Regions from separate parts of the Paenibacillus haidiansis genome, predicted to be linked through region 2. Evidence: predicted binding sites of a transcription regulator. Region 2 holds the regulator's gene; each other region holds the start of a gene.
The links. The regulator Rex, encoded in region 2, represses fermentation and respiration genes when NADH is low (regulators of the CRP and FNR family bind a similar motif). The targets are predictions, from matches to a motif close to TTGTGAAATATTTCACAA.

Region 1 (4,529 bases), on a different contig from region 2:
CGAATATACGCCGCCGCGCGCATTCAGCAGTGCGACCTTCTTGTCGCCTACCAGGCCGACAGGACCTTGTTCCGTGTATTTGAACGTTTTGCCTGCTTGGTTCAGGTAGAACATGTATGTGAGCAGTTGCGCCGGGATCGTGAAGTTCCAGAGCGGGAAGGCAAATACGACTTTATCGGCGCCGAGGAATTGATCCAGATAAGTATTGGCCAGATCGGCAGCCTTTTGTTCTTCCGGAGTTGCCGGAATTCCTTTGCCCAGCTTGAACAGACCGGTCATCATATCGTTATCGTAGTATGGAAGATCGGCTTCAAACAAATTCAATTCCGTAACCATGTCGTCCGGATGAGTTTCCTTGTAAGTTTTCAAGAAGCTTTCATAAAGCTTGACTGTAACGGATTGATCCGCAGGACGATTGTTGGCTTTGATGAATAAAACATGTGACATTTCCAGTTTCCCTCCATTTGTCTATATACTAACTTTTTTTCTTGAACTGTAATTAGTATAGTAACAATTTGAAGACAAGCTGTCAATTGCAGTTTTTAACTATGACGAATATGCCGATATGCCGGCCGATTCCGGTAGCAATTAATTATACGTAGTTATCCTTTATAGCCTTTTGCAGCATGCCGATGCAGCGGTCAAGATCGGTTTTGACCTGTTTTTTGTATAATGCGGCCTTATCGGCTCCATCATCGGTGAAATGATAGAGCACAATCTCCTGGAAATCGACGCTCGGGTCGCTTCCCTTCAATTGCTTGGTACGGTACAGAATGCCCTCCTGGACCAATTCATGAAGCGCGCGGTAAATCTCGCTTTGCGGGGGCACATAGCCGAAAGGCCGGAATTCTTCCTTCATTTCCTCCAGCATTTGATAGCCGTATCCGCGGCGCTGTTCCACTTTTGTAATCAAGTAAAGCTTGATATATGCCCTCTGGGCGATCATGAATCCCACGGTCGATCCACCTCTTCTCTTAATTTAAATATATCGAATATGTGAAAAATTCACAATCAAGCTCTGAGCGGCGTTTCAAACTGCGCATTTTGAACTATGGCAGATAGATTCAAGAATGATAGAAAAGACTTAGTGAGCACGTAGGGACTAGATTCGTATTGATTTTCTATTCTGAATTTTTCATATAATGAAATTATAGAATTAAGGATGTTACAAATTTTAAACATTCTGCAAAATGTGCTTCTCCTCACAAAGGCTCGCCTCAAAGCAACGTACTCTTAGGTTATCAAAGGTAGATGACAAAAGGGGAAAACAGCCATGAAACTTTTGAAGCCAGCCTTCTTCGTCCTTTCGTGCCTGATGATGGTTTTCGTCGTCTGGTATCCGGGCCTTCCGGCCCAAGTCGGCGAAACGGACCTCGGCTCATCGGACGCCGTGGATGCCGCTGAGGCGCAGCAAATAAATCAGCAGCCGGTGGAACCGGTCATCAGGCGCGAGGGACAAGTCGTCCATATCGAAATGACCGCCCAAATCACGAATGTGCAAATTTCGGAAGGCGTGAATTACAACGCCTGGACTTTTAACGGAACGGTTCCGGGACCCGTGCTGCGGGTCAAAGAGGGCGACACGATCGAATTTACGCTAGAAAATATGGACCCCGACATGCCCCATTCGATGGATTTCCATGCGGTGCATGCGGCCCCGAGCAAAAATTTCGTCGATGTGATGCCGGGCGAGGAAGGCACGTTCACCTACCCGGCCAAGACGCCCGGCGTGTTTATGTATCATTGCGGAACCAGCCCGGTGCTCCTGCATGTCGCCAACGGTATGTACGGGATGATTATCGTGGAGCCGAAGGACGGTTATCCGACGGATGATGAAATCGACCGCGAATATACGATCGTTCAGAGCGAATGGTACCGGGAGCACGACGAGGAGTCTTTTATGAATGAAGATCCGCAATACGTCGTGTTTAACGGCGATGATTTTACGCTGAAGGAGCATCCGCTGCTCGCCAAGCCCGGCGAAAAGATCCGGCTGTACGTTACCAACGTCGGGCCGAACGAAGTGTCCTCCTTCCATGTGATCGGGACGACGATGGACCGGGTTTACACCGACGGGAATCCGAAGAACGTCATGTACGGTTTGCAGACCGTCTTGATCCCCGCCGGCGGTTCGGCGGTCGTTGAATTCACCGTAAGCGGGGAAGGCGATTATCCGATTCTTACCCATCAATTAAAGGACGCTTCCAAAGGAGCGACGGCCATTCTGCGGGTCACGAGCGACGGGAAGGACAATCATGAACCCGCGATGACGCATTGATACACCTTTTCACCGCATGAAGCGGAAAACGGGGATATTTTTAGCCTGTGACAGAAATCACAATGGGCCGGTTTCAGCATTTTATACTTATAGATGAGGTGAATTAATATGAATCGAAACGACGCCAAAATTATCGAACTGGACGTTAGGCCGCAGCTCCGCAACAAGCTTGAGCCTTTTCAGTTGATTATGGATACCGTGAAAACGTTAGGCCAGGACGATATCTTCGTCCTCCACGCCACATTCAAGCCTACCCCGCTGCTGGGGCTTCTTAAGATGAAGGGCTTTGTCGGCAAAGCCGAACCGCAGGAAGACAAGGATCACTGGATTACCACCTTCGTCAACAAAAAGAATAAGCATTGGCTCGAAGAATCGGGCGAGGATGACGAAGCTGACGCTCCGGCGAAGGCATCGCGCGAACGTCAAGCGTCCTCCCCTGCCGGTGCCGATGCCGATACCGCGGAACCGAAGACGATCGAGCTGGATAACCGCGGTCTGGAGCCGCCGCAGCCGATGGTACGCACGCTCGTTGCGCTTGACCGCTGCCGTCCCGGAGACCGGGTGCGGATTCATAATGACCGGGTACCGGTATTTCTGATCGAGGAATTGAACAATATGGGCTGCGCTTATACGGTGGATGAACAACCGGACGGTACGGCAAAAGTCATAATCACCAAAGCGTAAGGAGCGATTGCCATGAAAACCGTGTCCCGTCTTCCCTTTCTGTTCATCATTACGGGAATTGCCGGTTTCGTCCTGTTTCACGCTACGTCCATCCTCTCGCTGACCGGATGGCTGGGAGAAGGCATCCGCGGTCCGACCGGCTGGTTCCAAGTTCATCTGTTTGTGCTCGGCTGGGCGACGATGCTGGCCATGGGTTCGGTCTACCAGCTGATCAACGTTATTTTGCAATCCGAGATTTACAGCGAGCGGCTCGGATACATTCATTATTTCCTGTTTACGATCGGCCTCTTTGGTCTGCTGCTCGGGTTTATTCAGGGCGATATTTTGTGGATCGCCGGCTTCGCCACTTTGGCCTTTACCGGCATCCTCCTGTTTGTCTGGAATATGGCGGTAACCTTGTTCCGCGCGGCCAAGTGGGACGGCATAACGCTCAGTACGGCCTGCGCCGTTCTATATCTCCTGCTGACCGGACTTTCCGGCATGTCCATGGGGATCGATTTCGGTACCGGCTGGCTGGGCGGGCTCCATGAAAATTTGTTCGGCACGCATATCTGGCTCGGGACGCTCGGCTGGTTCGGAATGCTGATCACCGGCTTAAGCTATAAACTGCTGCCGATGTTTTACCTGTCGCATGATTACGATACCCGTTTGCAGTATATCGTTCTGGGGTTGTGGAATACCGGCGTGCTGCTTGGCGCGGTTTCCTTCCTGTTCGGCACCGGATTATGGGTAACGTGGACCGCCTTGGCGGTCATGGCGGCCGCGCTGATCGTCTACAATATCCATGCGATGCAAATCCGCAGCAAACGCCATAAACGTAGCCCCGGCGCCGGGATCGGATGGACGACCTACGGGAACCTGCTCCTGGCCGTCTTTGCCCTTGCCCTGCTGGTAAAATTGGCCGGCTCGCCCGGCCTGCTGGTGGAGACGCGTATGGTCATGCTTGCCGGATGGGCCTATCTGAACGGCTGGGTCTCGTTCATGATCCTGAGCTATGCCTCGAAAATCGTTCCGTTCCTATGGTGGACCCATAAATACGGCAAACAGGTAGGAAAACCGGGCACGCCGATGATGGCGAATCTGCTTGACGAGAAGAAAGCGAATCTCGGCCTCGGCCTGATCGCCTGCGCCAACCTGGCCGTATTGGCCGGTATCGCGCTCGATTCGCAATTGGTTATCGCCATATCGGGCATCGCCTATTCCATTGTCTCGCTCGCTTATATTTCACTGATAGCGCTCGTATTTTCCAAATAATTCAGGAGGCTGATTGTTATGGATAGAATTGAACAAATCCGCGAATTGCTGCGGGAGGTGTACGACCCCGAGCTCGGCGTCAACATCGTCGACCTCGGCCTGGTGTTCGATATCCGGGAAGAAGGAGACCTTGTCTATATTCAAATGACGCTGACCACCCCGGGCTGCCCGATGCACGACACGATCGTGGGCGGCGTCGAGCGGATCCTGCAAGAAGAAATGGGGTACAAGGACGTGGAGGTCGATCTCGTCTGGGAGCCCCGCTGGTCCCCGTACATGATGTCGGAGGAAGCGAAGAAAGAGCTCGGCTACT
Region 2 (4,529 bases):
ATTTCGATTCCCGGATAGGTGTCGCGTATGATCTCGCGCACCTGGCTTTCCGATACCCCTTCGGACAGCGGCTTTATTTCGGGCTGTCCGCCTTCCGGCAGCCAGATCATGACCTCGCGGCCATTCTCATCCTTACCCTGAATGACCCAGCAGACTTTGTCCCAGACGGACTTCCACACTTTCGTCGTTTCCTGAAGCCCCGCTTCCTGCCGGGCCTGCTGAACGGCCGCGTCCTCTCCTTGCCGTAATTCCTGCTGAATATAGAGATAATAACGGTGAAGGCCGATGAGCACGAGCGCCAAAATCACAATGGAGAGCAGGATCCATTTGGTTCTGTTTCTCAAGCCTCTCTTCCTTTCCCCAATGCCGGATTAATCATCGAGCGAGCAAGCCCTCAAAAGCCGCCTGCGCTTCGAACCGCACTTTCTCTTCGTCCAAGGTCAGGCATTCTCCGTGCTTGACGACCTGCTTGCCGTTCACCCAGACATGCTCTACATCCTTCGGACCGGCGGAGTAAACCGCATGCGAAATATAATCGGTCCGCGGCAGGAAATGAGCCTGCTCCGTATCCAGCGCGATGAAATCCGCCTTCATCCCGGCGGCGAGCTTGCCCGTATCGGACAGGAAGAGCGATTTAGCTCCGTATTCCGTGCCCATTCGGAGCGCTTCCGCTGCCGGAACGGCCGTAGGGTCGCCCGAAACTCCCTTATGGATCAGGGCCGCCAGGCGGATCTCTTCGAACATGTCGAGGTTATTGTTGCTGGCCGGACCGTCCGTGCCGAGCGAGACGGTGACCCCGGCCTTAAGCAGCTCGGGCACGCGCGCCACGCCGCTTGCCAGCTTGAGATTGCTGCCCGGATTATGGGACACGGCGACATGGTGATCCGCTAAAATCCCGATTTCCTCGTCGGTCAAATGCACGGCGTGCGCCAGCAGTGCCGGGCGGCTGAACAAGCCGAGATTGAGCAGATGCTGAACGGGACGAACGCCGTAATCGGCCACATTCTGCTCGACTTCGGCGCGCGTTTCCGACATATGCGTATGAAGCGGAAGATTCAGATCATGCGCCGCCTGTACGATTTTCTCGATATAATCCGGAGGACAGGTATAAGGCGCGTGCGGAGACATCATCGTCGTAATCCGCCCGTCCGCCTTGCCGTGCCAGTTCTTGGCGAAGGCCACCGCATCATCCAGCTTCTGCTGCTGCACATCCGGCGGACACAAACCGATCACGCCGCGCGTCAGCACGGCGCGGATGCCCGACTGCTCGACTACGGCTGCCACTTGATCCATATGGTCGTACATATCGAGGAACGTCGTCGTCCCGCCTTTCAGCATTTCCAGAACCGACAGTGCCGTGCCCCGGTACACGTCTTCTCCCGAAAATTTAGCTTCCATCGGCCACATTTTCTCCTGCAGCCACTGCTGCAGCACCATATCGTCGCCATAACCGCGAAGCAGGGACATCGCGGCATGGCCGTGGGTGTTGATCAGGCCCGGCAGAAACAGCAGGCCTTTGCCGTCGAACGTTTCGGCTCCTTCCGCTCCCACAGGCCGGTCTTCGCCGATATAGGCGATCGTGTCGCCTTCAATCAGCATATAGCCGCGAAGAACCGGGTTTTCCCGGTCAAGTACGGCAAAAGTTCCATCTTTAATCAGCCATTTTCGAGTCGTCATTGGTTGTTTCCTTTCCCCCATCCAAATAATACGCCAAGCTCATCAAATCGGTTGTGAAATCGGCCGCATGCACGCGCACTTCGGCCGGGGCCTTGATGATGATCGGAGCAAAATTGAGGATCGCCCCGATCCCCGCTTCGATAAGCTGGTCGGCCACGCGTTGTGCCTCTACGTCCGGTACCGTAATAATGCCGATACGGATATTTTTCTTCTTTACGGTTTCGATCAGCTCTTCGATCGGCTGAATCTCGATGTTGTTGATCATGGTGCCGATTTTGGCGGGCGATGAATCAAAAACGGCCACAATTTTCATATTGTCCTTGACGTAAGCATTGTAATTGGACAGCGCCTGACCGAGATTACCGGCACCGATCAAAGCGACGTTGATCTGCTGGTCCAAATTGAGAATTTGCCTGATCTTTTCGATCAGATAGGGCACATCGTAGCCGATCCCCTTGCGGCCGAAATCGCCGAAATACGCGAGATCCTTGCGGATTTGCGCCGGATTGAGATCCAGCTTCTGTCCCAGCTCCTGGGACGATACCGTCGGAACTTCACGGCGGCTCAATTCATTGAGAAACCGCAAATACACCGGCAATCTGCGTACTACAGCATCCGAAATTTTTTCCGTTTTCATTGGTTATCCCCCTATTTGGCGCGATTTGAACAACAATTACCGCTCTTATTCATCACTCTTTATAAATCTCGCTCTTTATACATCCAGCCATTCCGAAATGCGAGGAACCATCTGCCCAAGCGGCATATGCTCCATCTTCGGTCCAGGCAAAGAATATAAAAAATACTTTCCGTAGTAAGATTCCAAGATGCGCGTATCGTAAACGACCACGATCCCGCGGTCCTGCGAGGACCGGACCAGCCGTCCGAAGCCTTGCTTGAACCGGATCACGGCCTGAGGAACCGACAGCTTCATAAACGGATTCTTCTTCTCCTGCTGCAGCCGTTCGCTCTTGGCCTCAACGAGCGGATGGTTGGGCGGTTGAAACGGCAGCCGGACGATGGCGAGACTGGTCAACGCTTCTCCAGGGATGTCCACTCCTTCCCAAAAGCTGTTGGTTCCCAGCAGCACGGAGGCGTTCTGTCCCTGAAAGCGCCGGGTCAGCTTGGTCCGGCTTCCGCTGTCCATGCCTTGCCCGATCACGGTAATTCCCTGCTCCGCCAAGAGCTCCTTGAGCGGATCGTATACCTGCCTTAGCATCCGGTAGGAAGTGAACAACACCAGCATGCGGCCTTTCGTGACGACCGCCGTATCGGCCAGCGATTGCACCAGCGTACGCACAAAATGATCGTCGCCCACGCTGCCCTTCACGCTGGGGAAGTCACGCGGGATGACCACAAGCGCCTGTTCGCGGTAATTGAACGGCGAGGGAAGCATCGCCGTAAGCAGCCGCTCCTGTTCCGCCGCTTCCCCGAGCCCAAGCTGGTCGATCATATATTGAAACGATTTATCCACCGACAGCGTAGCCGAAGTCATGACCACGCTTTTCTTCTTATCGAAGAAAAATCCTTTCAGCTGCGTGCTCACATCGATCGGAACCGCAAACAATTGCAGAGATTTGCTGCGATAGGTGCCGTTTCCTTCGAGCCAGTAGACCGTATTGGCATCGTCCATCTTCATGAAGAACCGCAGGGCGTCGCGCTCGCCGGCCAGATCCTTGAACAGGCCGCTGATATCGGTGACTAAACTGTCGAATCCGTAATCGTTGTCGTCGTCCTTCAGCTCGGCAAGCAGACGCTCCCCTTTGCGGATCGTATCGGAAAGCGTGGTATAGATCTGATTCTCGATCGCGGAAAGCGCCTCCCAGACTTTCGGCTTCTTGTCCTGCAAGAGCCGGAGCACGAATTGTCCGGGGTCGCCGGGGGCCGCATCACTGCGTTCCGGCATGAGCGCAAACAATTGTTCCGCCAGCCGGTCCCAACAATCTTTCACATCGAGCAGCGAAGGATACAATCCGTCGATGACCGAGCACCATTCCGCCGATTTTTCGCCCTCCGCATGACCAAGCATCGTTCTCAGGTTCGGCAATTGTCCGGTCTTGCTGTCCTTAAACAGCCGGGTAAGCGTATGGACAACGGTGAAATATTTCATTTGCAAGCCGAGATGCTTGCCGGCGACCTCCTCCAAATGGTGCGCCTCGTCGATGACCAGGCGGTCGTAGCCCGGCAGGAGCTGATGCCCGGCCTGAATGTCCGTAAACAGCTTGGAATGGTTCGTAATGACCACGTCGGCCACCCCGGCTTCATGCTTGGCCTTATGGTAATAGCACTTGCGGAACCACGGGCAGGACCGGCCAAGGCAGGAATCGGATTCGCTAGCCACCGTTTCCCAGAAATCGCTGCCCCGGTTTCCCAGATTGAGTTCTTCGTCGTCCCCCGTCTCCGTCTGCGCCAGCCAGACGATCATTTGGGCCGCCGTTATCACCTCTTCTTTAGGTGTGGCAAAGTCCTTTCTATTCATTTTATGTTCAAATTTGCGCAAACACAAATAATGTTGTCTTCCTTTAAACACCGCGGCCGTAAACGGAAACGGCACGGCTTCCGTCAGCAGGGGGATATCCCGTTCCCGCAGCTGCTCCTGAAGGTTGATCGTATGCGTGCTGACCATAACCTTCTCGTCTTGCTTTACGCTATGATAAATGGCCGGCAGCAGGTACCCGAGCGATTTGCCGGTACCGGTCCCCGCCTCGATCAAGAGATGCTTGTCCTCGGCAAAGGCGCGATTCACTTCGCCCAGCATGAGGGTCTGAGCTTCGCGCTCTTCATATTCCGGCAGCTTGGCGCGCAAATTATCCTTTACCTGCTCCATAAACTGCTCGAAGGAAATGTCCCGCAGC
Region 3 (4,529 bases), on a different contig from region 2:
GGCGTCTTCCAGCTGCTTCATCAAGGTTAATTTCGTGTGCATGACAAACCTCCGCCATATGTATTTTCGAGCTTACTATTACTGTACCATTTCCCTTCCCGGTTTCCCAATTACAAAAATGGGGCCGCCCCAAAAGTAAGTTGCAATTACTTTGGGACAGCCCTCTTTTGCATCAAATTATTGCCTTTTTGCAGGCAACAATCCGGTTATTTGAGTCCTTTCCACACCCAGTTTTCCACTTCCGGCAAATCGAAGCCTTCTTCACGGATGTACTCGTGATGCTTCTTCACCATCGCATCCATTTCATCCGCGATAGCTGCGTACTTATCAGCCTCAGGCAAGCTCAGCACCGCTTCCTTCACCAGGTCGAAACGGTCCATTTGGTTCAGTACCCGCATATCGAACGGGGTTGTGATGTCGCCGTTTTCGCGGTACCCGTGAACATGCAGGTTATGGTTGTGACGCTCAAAGAACAGATCCTTGATCAGACCTTCATACCCGTGGAAGGCGAAGATCACCGGTTTGTCCTTGGTGAAGATGCCGTCGAATTCCTCGTCGGACAGGCCGCGCGGATCCAGCTTTCGGCTTCTCAGCTTGAGCAGGTCGACCACGTTGATGTAGCGGATTTTCAGCTGCGGCAATTTCTCGTGCAGGATGGAGATCGCCGCCAGGCTTTCCATCGTCGGCTCCGTCCCCGCGGAGGCAAAGACGATATCCGGTTCTCCGCCATTGTCCGTGCTCGCCCAGTCGATGATCTTGAGCCCCTTGTCGACCAATTCCTTCGCTTCATCCGCCGTAAACCATTGCGGGCGCGGATGCTTGGACGAGACGATCAGGTTGATCTTTTGACGATCGTTCAGGATCGTATCGAACACGGCCAGCAAGGAGTTGGCATCCGCCGGCAAATACTCGCGGATAAATTCCGGTTTCTTATCCGCCAAGTGGCCGAGCAGGCCCGGATCCTGGTGGGTATACCCGTTATGATCCTGCTGGAATACCGTAGAGGTCGCCACCACGTTCAAGGACGGAATGTCCGCGCGCCAGCCTTGGTCCGTCGCTTTGCGCAGCCATTTGAAGTGCTGCGTAATCATCGAGTCGACTACGCGCAGGAATGCTTCGTAACTTGCAAAGAAACCATGGCGGCCGGTCAGGACGTACCCTTCGAGCAAGCCCTCCGCCTGATGCTCGGACAATTGCGAATCGATGACCCGGCCATACGGGGACAGGAATTCGTCGTTAGGCTCGATAATTGTGTCCATCCATTGGCGCTTCGTCGTTTCGAACACCGGTGCCAAACGGTTGGACATCGTTTCGTCCGGCCCGAAGATCCGGAAGTTTTTGTTGTCTTCGTTCAGGGTTACTACATCTCTTACGTACTTGCCGAGAACGGACATGTCTTGCGCCACGACTTTGCCCGGCACGGAATTATCCAGGGCGTAATCCCGGAAATCCGGCAAGCGCAAGTCTTTGATCAGGTTACCCGCGTTGGTCACCGGGTTCATCCCCATGCGTCTGTCGCCTTTAGGCAGGATTTCGGCGATTTCCGGCTTCAAGCGACCGTTGTCGTCGTAGCATTCTTCCGGTCTGTAGCTCTTTAGCCACTCGATCAAAGCGGGAGCATGCTGCATATTCTTTTGGTCCACCGGAATCGGAACCTGGTGGGCACGGAACGAATTCTCGTTCGGCACATGATCCCATTCCTTCGGACCGGTCCAGCCTTTCGGGGAACGGAAGACGAGCATCGGCCATGCCGGACGGGTAAGGTCGTTGTTCTCGCGCGCGTTCTCTTGAATGGCTTCGATTCTTTCAATGATGGTATCCAATACTCTCGCCATTTCCGGATGCATTTGTTCAGGATCCGAGCCTTCCACAAAGTACGGCTCCCAGCCCATGCCCTTGAAATAAGCGGTGAGTTCCTCATTGCTTTGGCGGGACAGAATCGTCGGATTGCTGATCTTGAATCCGTTGAGATGCAGAATCGGCAATACGGCGCCGTCCGTAACCGGATTGATGAACCGGTTGGAGAACCATGATGCGGCGAGCGGTCCGGTCTCCGCTTCCCCGTCACCGACCACCACCGCGGCGATCAGATCGGGATGATCCAAAATCGCGCCGACGCCATGAGACAGCGAATAGCCCAATTCGCCGCCTTCATGAATGGAGCCCGGCGTTTCGGGAGCGGCATGGGACGCAACACCGCCCGGGAAGGAGAACTGCTTGAACAGCTTCTTCATGCCCGGGATATCTTGGGTAATTTGCGGGTAAATTTCCGTATAGCTTCCGTCCAGATAAGAGTTGGAAACCATGACCTGGCCGCCGTGCCCGGGCCCTTCAATATAGAACATGTTCAAATCATACTTGTTGATGACGCGATTGAGATGCGCATAGATAAAGTTTTGCCCCGGAATCGTGCCCCAGTGTCCGATCGGTTTCACTTTGACGTCCGATTCTTTTAGGGGCTCCTGCAACAAAGGATTGTCTTTCAAATAAAGCTGGCCTACCGAAATGTAATTGGTTGCGCGCCAATAGGCATCGAGTTTGGCCAAATAAGTTTTGGACGAATAATCGACTTGCGTAGCTGACAGTACCATGATTCTCTCCACTCCATTCCCGTTATCTTTTTACACAATATTGTGAAACAATTCACTTATGTATCTATCATAACGACTTTTTCACAAAAATGATACGGTCCAATTTTGTGAAATATTGAACATAGTATGAATAATGGAGGTTTCCAATTCGGGGAACAAAAAAAAGACTGAAGCTTTCTTCAGTCTCATCGTTGAACCGATACAAATGTATTAAATTTCATGTATTTGTAGTGGAACCGCATATGGGAAAACTCAAAAGGTGTTCCGTTATCCAGGAAGAATATGCCTTCCATGATGCCTACCGGTTCATTTTCCTTGAGCAGCAGCAGTTCCCGGTCATTCGGGTTGGACGGCTCCGCAAAGATAGACAGAAACGATTTGGTTACGGCGAGGTTGTGCGCATCCTCCAAGTAATTGAAAATGGATCCCTCGATGATGCTCTGGTTCAGATTTTGAACAATTTTTATCGGGATATAGCCGGTTTCGATCATAAAGGGCTCGTCTTCAAACAACCGCAGACGCACGATTTTGTATACGAAATCATGCCGCTCCAGGAACAGATCGCGCTGCAATTCTTCCGTCGGCGGAATGACCTCGAAATTCAGCACTTTCGTTGTAGGCTTAATGCCGTGCATATGAAAATTGTCGGTAACCCCCAGGTTGGAGCCTTCATAGTTAAAAATTGATTCATTCTTTATATATAGGGGATTGATAAAGGTTCCCGACCCCTGCTTTTTGAAAATAATTCCGTCATGCTCCATTTTGGTCAGGGCACGTTTCACGGAACTGCGGCTAACCCGGTAAGCTTCGCTCAGGCTCCGCTCGTCCGGCAATCTCATATTGGCAAACTGCCCGGCAAAAATTTTGGCCTTTAGGTCATCGATAATTTGCTTATAGACGAATTCCGCCATATCGTACTCCTTATCAGATCTTTATCTCTTTCATCCACTCCCATTCTATCATTTTTCCCATGCGGGGTGCTCAAATTTATGCTATTGTCCGACTGGCAGCGTTCATTTTCTTTTCCCCGGTCCTTTGGGTTAATGGGTTACTTGCTTAATTGCAGAAGCGAGGCAACCTCCGCCTCGATGTCCGACGGTTTGGTCGTCGTTTCGTATCTCTTGTACACACGCCCGCCCCGGTCGATCAAAAACTTGGTAAAGTTCCACTTGATCCCGTCACCCTCATAAATTTCTGGGTACTTTTCCCTTAGGAAATCCCGCATCCGAAGCCCTTCCGCCGTCTGCACGTCGTAACCTTGAAACGGAGCCTCCCGCGTCAAATACGAAAATAAAGGATGGGCAAATGGCCCTCGCACCTGAACCTTTTCAAATAGCGGAAAGGTTGTCCCGAAGTTAGCCTTGCAATATCGTGCTACTTCCGGACTATCATCCGGTTCCTTCCCGTTGAATTGATTGCAGGGGAATCCGAGGATTTCAAATCCTTGCCCACGGTATGTTTCGTAAAGCCGCTCGAGGCCGGCGAATTGGCGTGAGTAGCTGCACCTGCTCGCCGTGTTGACGATGATCAGCACTTTGCCGCAGTAACCGGATAGCTTAACGGGCTTCCCCTGAATCGAATTGACCTGAAACTCATAAATGGACATCCGGCTATCCCCCCATCGTATTCCTTACAATTTAGATCATAGATCACGGCTACTCTATTGGTCCAATATATAAACCGAATAAAATCTATAGGAAGAAACAATATATAAGTGCCGCTCTTGAATATTGTTCGATTCTTCGGTAATATTACGAGAAGGATGATATGGCTGTGATGGACCAATAGTACTTGATTGGCTAGCTTGTTTAGCGATCCGGGGATGGTGGGAGCCCGGGAGCGGCATCAGGGAAACGGCAGTCCGGAGCCGATACGCCTCCAAAAAGAGGGCGATCCCCTAAACACCGGATCGTCAACTAGGGTGGAACCGCGGGTGCA
Region 4 (4,529 bases), 170 kb from region 2:
GCGATTAAGACCCGGAACCCGATCATCTTCGGCTTCCATCCGTCCGCACAGAAGTGCAGCGCGGAAGCCGCGAAAATCCTGCTCGAAGCCGCTGTGAAGCATGGCGCGCCGGCAGACTGCATCCAATGGATCGAGAATCCGTCGATGGACCGTACGAACGCCCTGATGAATCATCCCGATGTGGCCTGCATCCTGGCGACCGGCGGATCGGCGATGGTCAAAGCGGCATACAGCTGCGGCAAACCGGCGCTCGGCGTAGGTCCCGGCAACGTGCCTTGCTTCATTGAAAAGAGCGCGGACCTCGATCAAGCGGTCAACGATCTGATTCTGTCGAAAACCTTCGACAACGGCATGATCTGCGCTTCCGAACAAGCGGTTATAATCGAAGAGCCGGTCTTCGATCAAGTGAAAAAGAAAATGATCGCCAACGGCTGCTACTTTGTCAACAAGGAAGAAGCCGCCAAGCTGACGGCCGGAGCGATCATCGCCGATAAATGTGCAGTAAACCCTAGCATCGTCGGCCAACCAGCCGTGAAAATTGCCGAAATGTGCGGCATCGACGTACCGGCCGGCACGAAAATTCTCGTAGCGGAAATCGAAGGCGTCGGTCCGAAATTCCCGCTCTCGGCCGAGAAGCTGAGCCCGGTTCTGGCCTGCTACAAAGTGAAGAACGCGGATCAAGGCATCGAACGCGCGCTTGAAGTCGTACGCTTCGGCGGCATGGGCCACTCGTCGGTTATTCATTCGAACAACGAAGAAATCATCCAAAAATATTCCGACAGCATGCCTACTTGCCGTATTCTCGTCAACCAGCCGTCTTCGCAAGGCGGGATCGGCGACATCTACAATACGAACCTGCCATCGTTGACACTGGGCTGCGGATCTTACGGACGCAACTCGACATCGTCGAACGTAACGGCCATCAATTTGATCAACGTGAAAAGGGTGAATCGTCGTACCGTGAATATGCAATGGTTCAAAGTGCCGAGCAAAATCTACTTCGAGAAAAATTCGACGCAATATCTTGCCAAAATGCCGGATATTTCGCGGGTGTTGATTGTAACCGACCCGATGATGGTTAAACTGGGATATGTGGAAAGAGTGGAGCATTATCTCCGTCAACGCCAAACGCCGGTAGCGATCGAAGTATTCTCGGACGTTGAGCCGGATCCGTCGACGACGACCGTAGAGCGCGGTACCGAGCTGATGGCCAAATTCCAGCCGGACTGCATCATCGCCCTGGGCGGCGGCTCGCCGATGGATGCCGCGAAAGGCATGTGGCTGTTCTATGAATATCCGGATACCGACTTCCATAACTTGAAGCAGAAATTCATGGATATCCGCAAACGGATCTACAAATACCCGCGTCTCGGACAAAAAGCGAAATTCGTGGCCATTCCGACGACTTCGGGCACAGGCTCGGAAGTGACTTCTTTCGCGGTTATCACGGACAAAATCAACGGCAACACCAAATATCCTTTGGCCGATTACGAGCTGACGCCGGATGTGGCGATCATCGACCCGGAATTCGTCTACAGCTTGCCTAAAGTAGCCGTAGCCGATACGGGGATGGACGTTCTGACGCATGCGATCGAAGCTTACGTATCGGTAATGGCCAACGACTATACGGACGGTTTGGCGATCAAAGCGATCCAGCTCGTGTTCCAGTACCTGGAGAAATCGGCGCTGACCGGCGACAAGCTGGCCCGCGAGAAAATGCACAACGCTTCGACGCTCGCCGGCATGGCGTTCGCGAACGCCTTCCTCGGCATCAACCACAGCTTGGCGCATAAATGGGGCGGCCAATACCATACCGCTCACGGCCGCACCAACGCGATCCTGATGCCGCACGTTATCCGCTATAACGCGAAGAAGCCTACGAAATTCGCCGCATGGCCGAAATACACGAACTTCGTGGCCGACGAGCGCTACGCGGAAATCGCCCGCATTCTCGGATTGCCGGCCCGCACGACGGAAGAAGGCGTGAAGAGCCTGATCAACGCGATCCGCGATCTGAACAAAAAGCTCGGCATTCCCGAAACCTTCCAAGAGCTAGGCTTCGATCCGAAGGATTTCGAATCGCGCGTGGATTATCTGGCCGATCGTGCCTTCGAAGACCAATGCACGACCGCGAATCCGAAGCTTCCGCTCGTAACCGAACTGGCCGAAGTGTACCGCGACGCATTCTATGGAAGATTTGAAGATTAAGTGAACAGATAGGCCGAAATTGGTGACAAAAATCACTTCGAAAGTGATTTTTGTCACAATCTTTCTTTAGGAATTATTATAAAATAACAATATAAATGATCCCGTACGAATGGTAAGTACGACGGATTTGATTCCTAATTCCAAGGACTTATCAGTGACATAATTGTGAAATGTATCACAAATTTTAGGGATCATGAGACGCGGAATTATCCTTCAAGTCCGCGTTACTCAAAATATAGATGGAGGGATTTAAGATGTCGGTGATTGAGAGAGAAGTACAAAAAACGCAAGAAGTACCAACGGCATGGAGAGGCTTCAAAAAAGGCAAATGGATGAAAGAAGTTAACACCCGCGACTTCATCGATACGAACATCAAAGCTTATGAGGGCGACGAAGCATTCCTGAAAGGCGCGACCGATAACACTAAAGCGCTGTGGGACATTATTTCCGATTTGTCCAAGAAGGAAAGAGAAGCGGGCGGCGTGCTGGACGTTGACGTTCACAAGCCGTCGACCATCGTTTCCCATGCTCCGGGTTACCTGGATAAGGGTAAGGAACAAATCGTAGGCGTACAAGGGGATGCTCCTTTCCAACGCACGATCCATCCGTTCGGCGGGATCAACATGGTTATCAACTCTTGCAAAGCATACGGCTTCGACCTTCCGGGCGAAATCGTAGATATGTTTACGACAATCCGCAAAACGCATAACCAAGGCGTTTTTGACGCTTATACATCCGAGATGAGAGCTGCGCGCAAAGCCGGCATAATTACCGGTCTTCCGGACGCATATGGCCGCGGCCGCATCATCGGTGACTACCGCCGCGTCGCACTGTACGGGGTAGACTTCCTGATCAAACAAAAACAAAGCGAATTGAAGAGCCTGGAAGTCGACGTGATCGATGAAGACGTGATTCGCCTCCGCGAAGAACTGTCCGAACAGATCCGCGCTCTGGGCGAATTGAAACAACTCGGCGAAATGTACGGCTTCGATATTTCCCGTCCGGCCGAAAACGCGAAGGAAGCCTTCCAATGGGTATACTTCGGATATTTGGCAGCCGTGAAGGAACAGGACGGAGCGGCGATGTCGCTGGGCCGTGTATCCTCTTTCCTCGATACCTATATCGAACGCGATCTGACTGAAGGAACTTTGACCGAAGAAACGGCGCAAGAATTGGTTGACCATTTCGTTATGAAGCTGCGGATCGTCAAATTCCTACGTACTCCGGACTACAATGAACTGTTTAGCGGCGACCCTACTTGGGTAACGGAATCGATCGGCGGGATGTCCGTCAACGGCACGACGAGAGTAACGAAGAACAGCTTCCGCTTCTTGCATACCTTGTACAACCTGGGTCCTGCTCCGGAACCGAACCTGACGGTGCTCTGGTCGGAACAACTGCCTGAAGCGTTCAAGAAATACTGTGCCAAAGTTTCCATCGAAACCAGCTCGATTCAATACGAAAACGACGATCTGATGCGTCCGATTTACGGCGATGATTACGGTATCGCCTGCTGCGTATCCGCGATGGAAATCGGCAAGCAAATGCAATTCTTCGGCGCCCGCGCCAATCTGGCGAAAGCCCTGCTGTACGCGATCAACGGCGGTAAAGACGAGAAATCCGGCGTGCAAGTAGGCCCTGAATTCCCGGCCATCACTTCCGAATATCTCGAATACGACGAAGTGATGAAACGCTTCAAGTCGATGATGGAATGGCTCGCCAAGCTGTATGTGAACACGCTCAACGTGATCCACTACATGCACGATAAATATTGCTACGAACGGATCGAAATGGCACTGCACGACCGCGACATTCTCCGCACGATGGCTTGCGGCATCGCCGGGTTGTCGGTCGCTGCCGACTCACTGAGCGCAATCAAATATGCCAAAGTGAAACCGATCCGCAACGAGCAAGGCATTGCCGTTGATTTCGAAATCGAAGGCGAATTCCCTTGCTACGGCAACAACGACGATAAGGTTGACCAAATCGCCGTAAATCTGGTCGAAACATTCATGAGCATGATTCGCAAGCATAAAACTTACCGCAATTCGCTGCCAACGCAATCGGTTCTGACGATCACTTCGAACGTCGTATACGGCAAGAAGACCGGTACTACGCCGGACGGCCGCAAAGCGGGCGAACCGTTTGCTCCGGGGGCCAACCCGATGCACGGCCGCGACAAGAAGGGCGCGCTTGCTTCGCTCAGCTCCGTCGCCAAACTGCCGTATGAACACAGCCTGGACGGTATTTCGAACACCTTCTCTATCGTGCCTAAGGCGCTCGGCAAAGAGCCGGAAGCCCGTAAATCGAACCTGGTATCG

Region 1: V3851_RS09470 (DUF2249 domain-containing protein) is a predicted target of Rex. The motif match lies at 2,324-2,341, and genes of this name have one in related genera.
Region 3: V3851_RS12370 (phosphoketolase family protein) is a predicted target of Rex. The motif match lies at 2,632-2,649, and genes of this name have one in related genera.
Region 4: pflB (formate C-acetyltransferase) is a predicted target of Rex. The motif match lies at 2,372-2,389, and genes of this name have one in related genera.

The regions. Positions count from the first base shown of each region.
Region 1 is NZ_JAZHPZ010000003.1:511,429-515,957, forward strand. It holds gene V3851_RS09455 (FMN-dependent NADH-azoreductase) at 1-447, opposite strand, end outside; gene V3851_RS09460 (helix-turn-helix transcriptional regulator) at 593-955, opposite strand; gene V3851_RS09465 (multicopper oxidase domain-containing protein) at 1,274-2,278, shown strand; gene V3851_RS09470 (DUF2249 domain-containing protein) at 2,387-2,962, shown strand; gene V3851_RS09475 (hypothetical protein) at 2,975-4,216, shown strand; gene V3851_RS09480 (metal-sulfur cluster assembly factor) at 4,235-4,529, shown strand, end outside.
Region 2 is NZ_JAZHPZ010000001.1:136,168-140,696, forward strand. It holds gene V3851_RS00590 (cell wall elongation regulator TseB-like domain-containing protein) at 1-344, opposite strand, end outside; gene V3851_RS00595 (amidohydrolase) at 376-1,677, opposite strand; gene V3851_RS00600 (redox-sensing transcriptional repressor Rex) at 1,652-2,314, opposite strand; gene dinG (ATP-dependent DNA helicase DinG) at 2,390-4,529, opposite strand, start outside.
Region 3 is NZ_JAZHPZ010000005.1:169,270-173,798, reverse strand. It holds gene V3851_RS12375 (AAC(3) family N-acetyltransferase) at 1-42, opposite strand, end outside; gene V3851_RS12370 (phosphoketolase family protein) at 207-2,591, opposite strand; gene V3851_RS12365 (GntR family transcriptional regulator) at 2,777-3,502, opposite strand; gene V3851_RS12360 (glutathione peroxidase) at 3,640-4,197, opposite strand.
Region 4 is NZ_JAZHPZ010000001.1:310,882-315,410, reverse strand. It holds gene adhE (bifunctional acetaldehyde-CoA/alcohol dehydrogenase) at 1-2,208, shown strand, start outside; gene pflB (formate C-acetyltransferase) at 2,463-4,529, shown strand, end outside.